Panacibacter microcysteis: one gene and its partner. The protein of the gene in region 2 interacts with the protein of the main gene of each other region in a pairwise test. Links are inferred from orthologs where the notes say so. Each region holds a gene or a part of one and is shown on either strand. Other genes may lie near its edges. The genes, in order: recA and dprA.

Region 1 (7,884 bases), 1.9 Mb from region 2 along the record:
CATACTTTTACTGCAGCCGGGCTCAAAATATTATTCCTGCAAGCTTTCTCTTGCTATTACTATTTTCTGTATTTCAGAAGTCCCCTCGCCTATCGTGCAAAGCTTGGCATCGCGGTAGTGTTTTTCAACAGGAAATTCTTTTGTATAGCCGTTTCCACCAAAAATCTGCACAGCGTCGTTGGCTACTTTTACAGCAACTTCACTGGCGTAATATTTTGCCATTGCGGCCTCCTGGGTAACCTTCTTGTGACGGTTTTTGAGATCGCAGGCTTTAAGGGTAAGCAGGTCGGCAGCCATAATTTCAGTAGCCATATCTGCCAGTTTAAAACTAACCCCCTGGAAATTCGAGATGGGCTGATCGAACTGGTAACGCTCTTTGGAATACTGCAACGCCGCTTCGTAAGCGCCTTTTGCTATTCCCAGGGAAAGTGATGCAATGGAGATGCGACCGCCATCAAGAACCTTCATGGCCTGTTTAAAGCCTTCGCCTACTTCGCCAAGTCTTTGCTCATCTGCAATGATGCAATTATCAAATATCATTTCAGCAGTTTCGCTGGCACGCATACCCAATTTATTTTCTTTTTTACCACCTAAAAAACCTGTAATTCCGCGTTCCACTACAAAAGCCGTAGAGTTGTTTCTTGTTCTTGGCTCACCGGTCCGGGCAATTACCACGGCAACATCCCCGGTTTTACCATGCGTTATCCAGTTTTTAGTGCCATTGAGCACCCATTTATCACCATCTTTTACAGCGGTGCATTTCATATTACCTGCATCGCTCCCGGTATTTGGTTCTGTTAATCCCCATGCGCCAATCCACTCGGCAGTTGCCAGTTTTGGCAGGTATTTTTTCTTTTGTTCGTCGTTTCCAAACAAAAGAATATGTCCTGTACAAAGTGAATTATGTGCGGCAACACTTAAGCCGATTGACCCACACACTTTAGCTATCTCTTCTATTACCACCTTGTATTCAAAATACCCGAGGCCAGAGCCTCCATACACCTCGGGTACGAATACGCCCATCATGCCCAGTTTGCCTAGTTCTTTAAAAACTTCCACGGGGAAATGTTGCGATTCATCCCATTCCATTACAAAGGGCTTTATATGCTGTATTGCAAAGTTTCTTGCTGTTTCCGCCACCTGGCTGGTGATTTCATCCTGATTAAAATTCATATTGCTAACAATTGTTAGCGGCAAAACTAAGTGTTTATAATTTAAACAGCGTGAGTATCTGCATAGGTTTATCTCTTTGGCGTGATTGTTAACATGGGCCTGATTTTTTGGAAGGTTGTATCACTCAGACCGTAGGTTTTTCGAAGGTCATCAATTGATTCAAATCCATGAATACTGTTACGAAATTTTACAATGCGCTTACTTAATACATCGCCAATGCCGGGCAGCGATTTAAATTCTTCCTCAGTAGCAGTATTAATATCAATTTTTGAAATAACCGGTTTGGTATAAGCTGGCTCGGAAGCTACCCTTTCGTTGGCAGTATTGATGCCCGGTGTATGGATTCTTATGTAGGGAATTAACCTGTCTGCTTCTTCTTCCCTTAACCCATATATTTTTTTAATGTCTGAAGGTTTGGCAAACCTTCCACCTTTATTGCGGTAGTTGATAATGGTATTGATTGTTTTGTCTCTTAAGCCGAGTTTACGGAATCCATCCGCACCTAAAGTATTGGGGTCAAAAGGAAACATTTCGCCTACTTGTGCAGGCTGCTGAAAAGTCTGCTGACCGGTACTAACAATGTTGTTATTGTCATTACCTACAGAATCTTCTTTCAACAATGCATTCAATTGTTCCTGCAGCGCAGGATCTGTAACGGGATCTCTAAATTGCTTCCTGTAAAAGTAAGGTAGTATGATACTTGCGATAATGATACAAAGCAGGATGTAAACAGATATCCGTTCACTTTTAGTGAAAGTAAAATAGTCTTTCCAGGCATTTGGTGCCATACAAATTAATTTTAACGATTAATTCTATGGAAGGGTTATAAAGCGATGGTTAAGCCATCGTAAGCGAGTTCAATATTGGCGGGCAGTGTTTTGCTTACATCATCATGTTTACCAAGCTGATGACTGATATGCGTAAAATAGGCTTTTGGGACCTGTAGTTCCTGCACAAGATCTATGGCCTGCTGCAGTGTAAAGTGAGAAATATGGTCTTCTTTCCGCAGCGCATTTAGCACGATTACCTGAGAGCCTTTAATCTTTTCTTTTTCGGGCTCTTCAATCCTGTTTGCATCTGTAATGTAAGTAAAATTACCAAACCTGAATCCGTACACGGGCATCTTATAATGCCAAACCTGGATGGGTATAACTTTTATATCACCAATGTAAAACGGTGTTTCATCTATGGTATTCAGTATTATTTCAGGAACACCGGGATATTTCTTATCAGAAAAAACGTAGGCAAATTCTCTTTTCAGCGCTTCTTCAGTAAGGGAGTTTGCATAAACGTTCATTGCCTCATGCTGAAAAAAATTATAGGCTCTTACATCGTCCAGGCCGGCAGTATGATCTTTATGCGGGTGCGTAAATAAAACAGCATCCAAACGACGGTTATTAATGCGCAGCATTTGATACCGGAAATCGGGGGTTGTATCTACTACGAAAGTGGTGTTTTCAGACTGCACAAGAATGCTGCTCCGAAGTCTTTTGTCCTTTCCGTTGGTTGATAAACATACCTCGCATGGGCAGGCTACCATGGGTACACCAGTACTTGTACCTGTACCTAACATTGTTATCTTTAGCGTGGTGATGCTCACCGTTCAAAAATAGTGTACTATTTGTTTTCAGTAACTACTTTCTTCATGATCTCTTCGTACAATTTCTGGGACTCATGGGTAAGTTTATCGAAATCTATCTGTAGTTGAGGAATAATATCTACCAGGGTATTAATTCTGCCTTCAATATCCAAAAACTTGTTTAACACTACTACTTTTTTTTGCTCCAGCAGGCACCAGCCACTTTGAAAAGTACCGCGCTCATATCTTGTGGTAAAACCAGACTGGTTTAATACATCTTCCAGCTTATCAAGATTTGACTGTGTAAACTTCATAGTACAAATTTAACGAGGGTGGCAATGAAGACTGTCCTGTTTTATCCACAGAAAAACAGAAATCTGTCAATATGCATTTCAGGAAAATCTTGAAATTGTATCGAATGCCAGAGAGATTTTATCGTAAAAAATTTCCGGCTTATACGATTTCTGCATTACTCCTGAAAAGCCTTTCTCTATTAATTCCTGCTCCATTTCGTCATCGATAAAAAACGCTGTAAAAGCGAAAACGATCAATTCAGGGTAATGTTCTTTTATACGCCTGACGGTCATATAACCATCTAATCCGGGCATATTTATATCCAGCAAAATTAAATCTGGTCTTAGCCCAAGCGAAAGTTGCTGGAGCAGTTCATGACCATTGGCAGCCTTGGAAATTGCCGCATTTTTTGCGACCAGCATTTTGCCGGCAATCATCATATTGATTGGCTCATCATCGGCAATCAAAATATGTTTACCGGAAAAATCAGTACGTATGGCTGATACACTTGAAGTTGATGGTGTTTGCATTACTTGCCTGGTTTTGCCTTCAGGGGATATTCTAATTTTTTTGCAAATTATTGATACTCTTTTACAAATTATGCATTTTCAACTTAAAAAGCACTCAAAATGTAAACCAATATACTATGTATATACAACAATGTAGGAAAGATGTAAAAAAAGAAGCCACCGTACAGAAGTACAGTGGCTATTATTTACTAACCCATAGTAAAAATTAATCTTCTTCTTCCTCTACAACAACAGGTGCATTAGCAGTGGCTTCAATAAGTTTGGCCCTGATTTTTCCTTCAATTTCATTTGCAAGTTCTGGATTGTCATGTAACAACTGTTTTACAGCATCCCGACCCTGGCCAAGCTTATTGCTATCGTAACTAAACCAGCTACCGCTTTTATTTACAACGCCAAGCTCTACACCCATGTCGAGTATTTCACCTATTTTACTAATACCTTCACCAAAGATGATATCAAACTCCGTAGCCCTGAAAGGAGGAGCAACTTTATTTTTTACCACTTTAACCTTAACCCTGTTACCTATTGCTTCGTCACCATCTTTAATCTGTGAAATACGACGTATGTCTAACCTAACCGAACAATAAAATTTTAATGCATTACCACCGGTTGTTGTTTCAGGATTACCAAACATAACACCGATCTTTTCACGCAACTGGTTGATAAATATACAAACCGTGTTTGTTTTACTGATGGTCGCCGTAAGTTTACGCAATGCCTGGCTCATCAAACGGGCCTGGAGGCCCATTTTACTATCTCCCATTTCGCCTTCCAGTTCACCTTTGGGAACAAGTGCTGCTACAGAGTCGATTACCACAACATCTAACGCACCTGATAAAATAAGACGATCTGCTATTTCCAACGCCTGCTCACCATAATCGGGTTGCGAGATTAAAAGGTTATCTACATCAACACCAAGCCGCTGTGCATAGGCACTGTCAAAAGCGTGCTCCGCATCTATAATAGCACAGATGCCCCCTTTCTTTTGAGCTTCAGCTATTACGTGTGTTGCAATAGTGGTTTTACCGGAAGATTCAGGCCCGTAGATTTCAACAATTCTACCTTTTGGTAAACCGCCGACACCCAATGCAACATCCAGCCCTATAGAACCGGTTGAAATTACTTCAAGTTTACGGTCTCCTTTGTCACTCATCATCATCACACTACCCTTACCAAAATCCTTATCTATTTTATCTATTGTAAGCTTTAGTGCTTTAAGCTTATCTGCATTACTCATGTTAATTTGTTTATTGTTCAAAATTAATCAGGCCATAAAAGTAAAGTAATTTTACTTATCAACACTAATTATTTTAGTATTTTTTTGATAATTTTTTTGGGAATTTTAGGAGCCAGGCTATAGTATTGCAAATAAGCTTTCGTTGCGTCGCACACTTCAGCAGTTAGCACTTTATGAGGCAAAAGCGAAGATCGAAGCGTAAAATTTCTAGTATGCTGCACACGCAACAAACAAGAACAATACACAGGGAGGTGAAACCGCAACGCTACAGTTGCCATAAAAACGGAACCCCGAACCGAGCGTGGCAACAGGCGATGCCATAAAAAACTACAGCCGGTTCCATTATTTATTTCCTGAATTGTATGACCATTGAACTGTCGTTATTACGTGCAATAACATAAGCAGTATCTCCCGCAATGTTCAAAGCTTTAACATGCCTTGACTGCCCTTTAATGACAAGGCCATTAATTGTTTCGGCTGTAAACAGGCCCTTTCCTTTATTGATCAGTACAGTTCCATAATCAGCATCGTAGCGGCCCATCTCGATATTCGTTGCATAAAAATTACCTGCGAGTAAAACATCCGGAAGGTGATCATTGTTGGCATCTACAATTTGTGCATCACGGTAAGTAGTAAGCTGTGCCAACCATGGCAATGGCTGAACAGTAAAATTCATGTTTCCATCGTTGATAAAAACGGCATTTGAAAAATAATCCGCAGTAAAAACCTGCGCACTACTCAATTTTTGTTGCGGAATAATTTCACTGACGGATGCTTTCGCAAAATCATCTGCATATAAAAATTTCTTTTTAATAAAAGGTAATTGTTTTTGCAATTCATCTTTATTGGCAAAGACAAGTTCTCTTCCGCCGAGATAATAGGTCATTAGCTGTTCCTTCCTGCCATTGTCATCAAAATCGTTGTAATACATTTTAACCGGTTTCTCTTCAGTTGCCTTTAGACGGCTGTTTAAACCCAGGTTGCCAGCTATAAAATCATCATCGCCATCGTTATCAATATCTGCTGGTATTACAAAATTCCACCAACCGTTCTGCTTACACAAAACGGTTTTTGTAAAACGGCCTTTTTCATTTTTCATCATTACAATACCGCCCCACTGCAGCGAGAGCAACAGGTCTTTGTCGCCATCTTTATCCATATCGTACCACTGGGCAGAAGTAACAAAACCCACGGCCGCTAACTCTTTTGAGGTGGCGCCTGTAACATCTTTAAAATGTCCTTTGCCATCATTCTGCAGTAGATAAGATCCTGGAATTTTTCCATACTCCCAGGGTACAGCTCTGCCACCGATGAAAAGATCCGTGAAACCATCACCATTAAAATCATACGGAGCAACAGACGATGCAGTTAACCATATATTATCGAATGCGTGTTCCAGCTTTAGCAAAGTTCCTTTGCCATTGTTTATATAAACGCGTGGCTGCATGTGTGTATCATGGCCAAAAAATTCATTGCCGCCACTTGCAATTATAAGATCTGCATTTCCGTCGTTGTTTACATCAGCAAACACGGCACCGGCATCTTCATACATGCTATCGGCGGCCAGCGAAGGCTGCACGGATTGAACAAACATGCCAGCATTTGTTTGTGTAAACAACGCTCCTTTATTTCTCTTGGAACCGCCGATAAACACATCTTCAAATCCATCACCATTAACATCGCCAACGGCCAACGCAGGTCCTTCTTCAGACAACATTTGAGGAATAAGGGCTTCCCTGTCAAATTCATTAAAGTCGTTTTCAATGTGCCGGTAGTTAAACCCTGTACGAGCAGTAATGTCAACCATTTGCAATGCAGCGCTTTTAAAATAATTGCGTAACGATGTGTAATCAAAATGCGGCAATCCGGGTTTATACGTAAGCTGAAGGGTTGTATCCTTCTGCAACGATAACTTTTCGTAAGTGTTATCCGGCCATACAATAAATGCAGAATCAATTACCTGGTTTTTTATGCCAATGTGCAAAGGCGTTTCCATTGATGAAAGAAAACCCCTCGAAGCGAATTTCTCGTATGTACTAATGTTCCCATCATGATATAATATAGCTTTTGAACCTGTAGCGTTGATGTTTTGCGCCGGACCTTTAAACTTAAGCTGCATGTAAGATGAGGTAATCGTATCGTTTGTAACATTCCTGTACAATAGCGCAGCATCGGCAATATTGCTGGTCACAATATCAAGGTCACCATCATTGTCAAAATCAGCATACACTGCACCGTTGGAAAAACTGTTCACATTTCCTTCTATACCGGCAGCAACATCAGCAAAAGCCGCATCATGATTGTTCCTGAAAAAAGCATTGGGCAACTTTATCTCAGGAAATTTATTGATAAGCGCCATGTCCTTTTCATTCAATGTCCTGTTCTTCATTTTTTGCTGCATCTCTTCATTGGAGACAAAGTTTACATAGTCAATATCATTTAATCGTTTGGGTATACCGTTAGATATAAATAAGTCTTTCCAGCCGTCGTTATCAAAATCCATCCACAGTGTACTCCAGCTCCAGTCAGTGGCATACATGTTTGCGTATAAACCAACCTCGCTAAACATACCATTGCGCCGGCTTAGCTGTAAGTTGTTACGTGTGTATTGATAAGCGTAACCATACCCGATCTTCATATTGAAGATATCCGTCTTATCTTCTCCAAGTGAGCGCTTAAGCATATAAGGATCGGATGGAAGCATATCCGCAGAAACAATATCAGGCCAGCCATCGTTATTTATATCTGCTGCATCAACACCCATTGTGTACTGGCTGGTATGCATCATGTCGCTTTGCATTGCTTCTTTAAATGTACCGTCCTGCTGGTTAATGTATAAATAGTCATTTTCATGAAAATCGTTACCAATATATATATCGGGCCAGCCATCGAGGTTGATGTCTGCTACTACTATACCTAACCCGTAACCAATTACAGAACTGTTGATATTTGTTTCTTTTGTTATGTTCGAGAAATGCCCGCTATCGTTTCTGAAGAATTTATCACCTGATAAATCGTGGTAAGTACCGATGAACTGTTTACGCTCAGCAAAAGTGCCGTTCTGGTGTACA
Region 2 (7,889 bases):
TTTTGGTGATGGTGCGGTAAAGAAAACAATACCTGACAGCACTTCTTATACTTATACAACTCCGGGTATATTCGTACCCAGGCTGCTGCTGGAAGATTCCAGCGGTTGTACGGTTGCAATAGAGTCTTCAGATACAGCGAAAATACTTGGTGTAAAACCCAAGTTTTACTTCCAGGGCAGTATTGGTTGTGATTCGTCGCTGGTTTTATTTACCGATTCGTCTTATGTTTCATTAGATCCATTAGCAAGCGTAGTATGGAATTTTGGTGATGGAAATACTTCCGGTGTTGTAAGCCCGGGCCATTATTATAAGGCATCAGGAGATTACCTCGTTACCCAAACGGTTACTTCCGTAGCAGGATGTATTTCAACCTATACTTTGCCAATACAGGTTGACATAAATAAAGCGCCCAAACTTGTACTCAGCGTAACTGATTCTGCCTGCGTGAACAGTGAAGTTCTTTTCGGCGTAACAGATACGGCTGCAATTCCAGAAACCTTGCAATGGCTTTGGAATATTGGCAATGGCAATCAATACAACACGCCGTCATTCAGCTATACATATACCGCACCGGGTGTATATACAGTAAGTGTAACAGCTACTGCAGATGTAACCGGTTGTGCAGATACAGTGTCAAAAAGCCTCACAATACTTGGACTACCTGCGGTAAACGCCGGTGTAGATACGTCTATATGTGTAAACACATTTGCAACCCTTAGTCCATCGGGTGCGGCAAGCTATGTGTGGGTTCCAAATGCTTCATTGAGTTGCACAAATTGTACAAACCCGTTGGCCGGTCCTTCGGCAACTACTACCTATTATGTAACCGGCGCCGATGCTTTTGGTTGCCAGGCATCAGACTCGGTTGTGGTAAACGTGGTATTGCCTACCAGGCTCGTATTGTCAACCAACAGCGATACATTATGTACCGGTAGTTTTATACAACTGGCCGCGAGTGGTGCTGACAGATATCAATGGCAGCCGCCAACAGGCTTAAGCAATCCAGGTATCAGCAATCCTGTAGCTACGCCCTCTGTAAGTACTTTATACACTGTGACAGGTAGTGATAATGTTGGGTGTTTCGCCGATACACAGCAGGTATATATAGAAGTAGCGCCGTTGCCTGTCTTCTCTATAAAAGATAGTTTTGTTACGCTTAATGCAGGTTCTCAGTATACCATCACCACTACCAGTTCTCCGGATGTAATTTCCTGGAAGTGGGAGCCGCCGACAGGTTTACAAACACCTGTATCAGCGCAGCCGGTGGCCTCTCCCAAAACCAAAACAACTTATATAGGTACCGGTATAAATAACTGGGGTTGTACCGCCACCGATCAAATAACCATTGATGTGTTGTGCAATAATGCCAATGTATTTATTCCAAATACTTTCTCTCCAAACCGCGACGGTGTAAATGAAATATTCCTGCCACGCGGTAAAGGGTTGTACAGCATTAAATCGATGAAAGTATTTAACAGATGGGGTGTAGCGGTGTTTGAGAAATGGAATTTTGCAGCAAATAATCAAACGCAGGATGGCGGCTGGGATGGTAATTACCAGGGTAAGCCGCAGCCATCAGATGTTTATATTTATGTTATTGATATTGTTTGTGAAAATGGTACACCGCTTAGTTATAAGGGTAACGTAACGTTGATAAGGTAGTGTACAGGAATACTTAAAGAACTACAATGGTAGTTTGAGAATAATTAACCGGGTAGTGCTGTTGCCGCACAATGATATGGCGTACAAGAGTGCGACGCAACAGGAGCTTAATAAAGGATCAAAAAGCCGGGTACATAAAATAAATAACCCGTAATGCATGTTTAGAACTAAAAAAGAAAAACAGAGACCTGTGAGTTTACCGATACGAAAAAATGTGAAATGTAATATTATGAAGGCTGCCAGCGCCATAATACTGTCAATGACAGGTTTTGCTATGCATGCTTTGGCACAGGATCCTCACTTTTCGCAGTTTTTTGAAGCGCCTCTTTTACGAAATCCATCACTTGCGGGGCTTTTTGCTGGCGATATACGTGTACAGGGTGTATATCGTAACCAATGGGGCAGCGTTACTATACCTTACCAGACCGGTTCTTTGAATGCAGAATATAAACAGCCGGTAGGCCAGGGAAATGATTTTCTTACTACAGGCCTGCAGTTATTGTACGATAAAGCGGGTATTACAAATTTTACCACCACCAATATTTACCCGGCCATTAATTATCATAAGTCTTTGAGCGATGTGGAGAACAGGTATTTATCACTTGGGTTTATGGGTGGTTTTGTACAAAGGCGTATAGACAGGTCTAAAATGACCACCAATAATCAGTATGACGGCAATGGTTATAACCCGGGCCTGGCAGATGGCGAGTTGTTTACCCAAACAAATTATAATTACTGGGATGGCAGCTTCGGCATGTCTTACAACTCTTCTATAAAAGGCAGTGAAACAGACAATTATTTCATCGGCGTGGCGTATCACCATTTTAACAGGCCGCTCAACTCTTTTTATAAAAATCCGCCGGTGGAATTGAAACCGAAATGGGTGGTTTCCGGCGGTATGCGCTTTACCACATCTGAAACGTCTTTCATTACCATACAGGCAGATTTTAGCAAGCAGGGTGAATATAATGAAGCTATTGCCGGCGCAACTTATTCTGTAAAAATTGGAGAAGATTATACAAAGCCGAAATATGTTATTCATGCCGGCGGCTACCTTCGGTTGAAAGATGCATTTATACCGGTAATAAAACTAGACTACAACCCGTTTTCCATATCTATGAGTTACGATGCCAATGTTTCCCAGTTAAAAACTGCAAGCCAGGGCAGGGGCGGGTTCGAGCTGGCTATTTCCTATACAGGCTTTCTCGATCGCAACAATACCACGCAAAACGCGGTACTTTGTCCAAAATTCTAGGAAAGTAATGGGCCCGGCAGCAGAACATGTATGATGCTTCCGTTGCGTCGCACTCTTGTACTGTTGAAGCTATACGCAGCCACCGCGAAGACCGAAGCGGACTTCTTTCCGCATAATCTTTCCTGTCTCACCGTTGCACAATAAGTATTAATACTGATTTTTTGAGGTGTTTTTCAACAATTGGCCCTTAGATTGGTTAATGTTCCTGTATTTTGCATTATTAATAATCAATTAAAGAACATGAGCACAATAATAGGACAAAAAGCACCGGAGTTACAACTGTACGATACAGAAAGAAACCTTGTAAACCTGGCCGATCTTCAGGGCAGCAATGTACTGCTACTCTTTTTTCCATTGGCATTTACAGGTGTTTGTACAAAAGAGCTGTGCAGCGTAAGAGACAACATTGCTGCCTATAACAATATAAATGCAAAAGTGCTTGGCATTTCAGTAGATTCTCCGCAAACCCTTGCCCGGTTTAAAGAAGAGCAACACCTGAATTTTCCGTTACTGAGCGATTTTAACAAAGAGGCTTCTGCAGCATACGGTTGTTTGTACGAGTCATTTATTGGATGGATGAAAGGTGTTTCCAAGAGGTCTGCGTTTATCATTGACAAGGATGGCCTCGTGCAGTATGAAGAGGTGTTGGAAAATGCCGGAGAACTGCCAGACTTTGAAAAAATCAACCAAAAATTAGCGGAACTCAATTAATATTTGATAAAAACGTTAAATTGCAGATTCGTAAACAATAATATGTTGGTACTTTTATTGTACCAATTTATCTTATGAATAGAATTTTACACATTTCTTTTCTTACAAAGCGTTTGCTAACCTTCATCATAATAATTTTGATGACAGGTTATTCATTTGCTTCAGGTACCCAGGTAAAGATTATAAAATGCTATCCCAACCCGGCTACATCTGTTGTAAATTTTGAATTTCAAAATGGTGGTGATAAAAATGCAATCTTGCAGATTTACAGCTTCTCAGGAAAAAAAATGAAAGATGTTTCACTTGCATCAGGAAAAGCAACTGTAATCCTGGATAATGATTATTATCGTGGTATTTATGTTTACAGGCTTACAGATAAAAATGGACGCATAATAGAAACAGGTAAATTCCAGGTTGTTAAATAAGATTAGCCAAAAATATTCTTACAAACCACGCTTACCAGCGTGGTTTTTTGTTTAGGCAAGCCTGTACATTTTACCCGGCATGCTTATTACAACGTTTTGAAGTTCCAGGCTAAGTATACCTGCTGCTATTGCGCTGGTGCTGAGGTTACTTTTCAGCAACAACTCGTCTATATGCATACCCGGATTGCCGGACAGCAGATTTACAATCGTTTGCTCGTCAGCAGATAATTCTATAAATAATTCTTTTTGTACTTTACGTGTATTGTTTTTTTTCTGCCAACCCATTTTTTCAGCGAACTGTTGGGCATCTGTTAATAAAGTGGCGTGGTTATTTTTAATCAGATAGTTGCAACCCGCGCTTTTTGCATCAATAATTCTGCCCGGGCAGGCAAAGACATCGCGTCCATAGTTATGTGCCAGTTCCGCCGTTATCATGCTGCCGCCTTTGATGGCGGTTTCAACAACAATAGTTGCATCTGCCATGCCTGCTACAATGCGATTGCGCCTTGGGAAATTATGCCGGTCTGCCTTTGTATACCTGGTGAATTCAGTTAACAAGCCGCCCTGCAACATCATATCTTTTGCAAGTGCTTTATGCTGCGGAGGGTAAATATTGTCAAGGCCGTGTGCCAGCACACCAATTGTTGGTAACCCGTTTGCAAGTGCCGCCCTGTGCGCAATAGCATCTATACCAAAAGCCAGGCCGCTAAGTACTAAAACATGCTGTTCCCGAAGGTCTTCCACCAGTTTTTCTGTTACCTGTTTGCCATAGTCTGTGCTCGTTCTGGTGCCGATAATACTGATGATTTTAGCATGATTAAGATCTGCATTTCCACGGTAATAAAGCAGGACCGGCGCATCAATACACTTAAGCAAGCGCTGCGGGTAATCTTTGTCTTTTATGAAAAAAGTTTGTATTTTATATTTTTCAATGAACAGCAACTCATCTTCTGCCAGGTTGAATTGAGTAAAGTTTTTTACTGCGGCAGCCCTGACTTCGCCAATCAAATCTACCTTTCCCAGTTTTGAAGCGGAGGCTTTAAAAACAGCTTCTGCGCTGCCAAAATGCTCTATAAGCGCTTTTGCCTGAACAGCACCAATATTTGGAACCATGGTAAGAGCAACCTGGTAAAGTGTGTCATGACACATGTAGCTATCCGTTTTTTACGGATAAAGATAAAGGGTTTGCTAAAAGTTATGATGATATTTAATAATATGTACCGGTGAGCTTCTTTAAATCATGCACCATTGAAATATTCGCCTGGATCTTCGCAGTTGCTGCATATAGCTTCAACAGTACAAGAGTGCGACGCAACGAACGCTTAATATTGCTACAGGAGCCTGGCTAATAAAAAAATGACCGCCTGTAAAGACGGTCATTTATAAACTTAAATGTTTGTTTACTTTTTTAGCGCTTCTGCCATGGTTTTACCAATATCTGCAGGGCTTGCCACCACATGAATGCCACACTCAGCCATGATCTTCATTTTAGCTGCAGCTGTATCATCTGCACCACCAATGATAGCGCCGGCATGTCCCATTCTGCGGCCTGGAGGTGCAGTTTGACCGGCAATGAAACCAACAACCGGTTTGGTGCCATTTTCTTTTATCCAGCGGGCAGCCTCAGCTTCCATACCGCCACCGATCTCTCCAATCATAATAATTCCGTCTGTATCAGCATCATTCATAAGTAATTCAACAGCCTCCTTTGTGGTGGTTCCAATAATAGGATCGCCACCAATACCGATTGCTGTAGTAATACCCAGGCCCGCCTTTACAACCTGGTCTGCGGCCTCGTATGTAAGGGTGCCGGATTTTGAAACGATACCGATTTTACCTGGTTTGAAAATGAAGCCAGGCATAATACCCACTTTAGCCTCGCCGGCGGTGATAACGCCGGGACAGTTGGGGCCGATCAATCTTGTAGATTTACCACGCAGGTAATCTTTTACTTTCACCATATCCTGCACAGGAATACCTTCTGTTATACAAACCACCAATGCTATACTGGCATCGGCTGCTTCCATAATTGCATCGGCAGCAAAAGCCGGTGGTACAAATATGATGCTTACGTTTGCGCCGGTATTTTTTACCGCATCTGCCACAGTATTGAATACCGGTTTATCCAGATGTGTACTGCCACCTTTGCCAGGTGTAACACCACCTACTACATTTGTTCCGTACTCTATCATCTGGCCTGCATGGAAAGTTCCTTCTGTACCGGTAAAACCCTGTACAATGATCTTCGAATTTTTATTCACTAATACTGACATGATGCAATTTTTTTCGGTTGCGCAAAAATAGGTGAAAGCACTTATAGTTTAGACTTTATCATCAGCAGTTTTTAGCATGTATAAGATGCGATGAGCTTTTCTTAGCCCCGTTATTTTGCTGCCGGGTTAAGCTTGCCACTTGACTGCCCTGGCCAACAACATTGCCAAAGTATTACTATTTTTACACATTCATTCAAAACCTGCTCTGCAATAAGAATCGTAGATCGATGGATGATAACACCCATTGTTAAACTAATTGTAATTGCCTGCCGTATGTAAAAGAGTTGAGATTCCTTTTTTTAACTGGACTAATTTTGGTTTTGTATGGCATTGAAGAAAAAGCTGGGTTTGATTATTTTGTTGCTAACGGCGTATGTAAACATCATTCATGCGCAGTCGAAGACATTGAGCGGAATTGTATTGGATAAGCAAAGTGATGAGCCTATACCTTATGCATCTGTGGTGTTTAAGGTTAGCGGCCGCGGTATGATAACGGATTCTGCAGGGAAATTTTCCTTCTCATTAAACACATGGCCTGCAGGCGACACACTGCAGGTACTCAACGTTGGTTATAAAATAGCTGAAATCCCCGTTGCACTGCTGAAAGATTCTGCATCTGTTACCATTTATATAGAAGTTGAGGCACCCAAAAATGAGGCTGTTGTAAAAGCCAAATACAACAGGGCGCTCTGGTTCTGGCGAAAAATCATTTCAAAGAAACCAGTTAATGACCGTTCCAACTACAGCAACTTTGGCTATGAAGTGTACAACAAGCTCGAACTGGATCTTAATAAAGTAAACAGGGATAAACTGGAACGGAACTTTGCACTAAAGCCGCTGAAATTCGCTTTTGACTATACCGACACGTCTTCTGAAAAAGACCCTTTTTTGCCGGTTTACCTTACTGAAACAATCTCTGATTATTATTACGAGAAAAAACCTTACCGTACAAGAGAAGTAATCAAGGCCACCAATGCAAGCGGGTTCAACAACGAAAGCTGGATGAAACAACTGGGTGCAACCTACCAGAATGTAAATGTGTACAGCAACCTTATTCCTGTGCTGGATAAATCTTTTATTTCGCCTTTCAGTGATAATGCAGACAACTATTACAACTTCAAATTACTCGATACACAATACCTGGGCGGCCGAAGGCTGGTGCATTTTCAATTTAAACCTAAACATGTAGGTGAGAATACTTTTGAAGGTGATAGCTGGATACATGATACAACATTTGCGGTGCAGAAAGTTACCCTGCGGCCGGCACTCGATGCAAACATCAACTTTGTTACGGGGCTTACATTGATACAGGAGTATAAACTGGTAAGCGATTCTTCGTGGTTTTTGTATAAAGACAAGTTCGTGGTTGATATTGCTCCGGTTGGTGCCAACCGCCTCGGTTTTAAAGGAAGAAAAACCACCACCTACAGAAATGTGTTGATCAACAGCAGCACAGTGATCAACGAACTAAATAAAGGTAAAAGCAATGAAGAGATCATCCTCGTTCCAAATACCACAGACCTGCCAGATTCTTTTTGGGTGCAGCACCGTTTCGAGCCCCT

Evidence for each region.
Region 1: the proteins of dprA (region 2) and recA interact in binary tests that used the Bacillus subtilis proteins (3 or more experiments, as listed by UniProt). The link is inferred for Panacibacter microcysteis from one-to-one orthologs.

What each region holds. Positions count from the first base shown.
Region 1 is NZ_JADWYR010000001.1:2,147,972-2,155,855, reverse strand. What follows is about bases 2,798-5,658. They hold recA (recombinase RecA), read right to left. Parts: upstream 4,814-5,658; coding sequence 3,782-4,813; downstream 2,798-3,781. Other genes in these bases: I5907_RS08625 (VCBS repeat-containing protein), read right to left, coding at 5,160-5,658; I5907_RS08635 (response regulator), read right to left, coding at 3,145-3,576; I5907_RS08640 (hypothetical protein), read right to left, coding at 2,798-3,066. Outside these bases: I5907_RS08655 (acyl-CoA dehydrogenase family protein), read right to left, coding at 31-1,173; I5907_RS08650 (ComEA family DNA-binding protein), read right to left, coding at 1,242-1,961; I5907_RS08645 (MBL fold metallo-hydrolase), read right to left, coding at 1,997-2,746; more of I5907_RS08640, read right to left, coding at 2,791-2,797; more of I5907_RS08625, read right to left, coding at 5,659-7,884. UniProt on the Bacillus subtilis protein: Multifunctional protein involved in homologous recombination, DNA repair and competence.
Region 2 is NZ_JADWYR010000001.1:265,660-273,548, reverse strand. What follows is about bases 3,155-6,020. They hold dprA (DNA-processing protein DprA), read right to left. Parts: upstream 5,204-6,020; coding sequence 4,106-5,203; downstream 3,155-4,105. Other genes in these bases: sucD (succinate--CoA ligase subunit alpha), read right to left, coding at 5,455-6,020; I5907_RS01145 (T9SS type A sorting domain-containing protein), read left to right, coding at 3,704-4,054; I5907_RS01150 (redoxin domain-containing protein), read left to right, coding at 3,159-3,629. Also shown: I5907_RS01160 (PKD domain-containing protein), read left to right, coding at 1-1,663; I5907_RS01155 (PorP/SprF family type IX secretion system membrane protein), read left to right, coding at 1,893-2,918; more of sucD, read right to left, coding at 6,021-6,327; I5907_RS01130 (DUF5686 family protein), read left to right, coding at 6,652-7,889. UniProt on the Bacillus subtilis protein: Protein that helps load RecA onto ssDNA during transformation. Binds cooperatively to circular ssDNA, is able to bridge different segments of DNA. Favors the loading of RecA onto SsbA- or SsbB-coated ssDNA and formation of RecA-DNA filaments.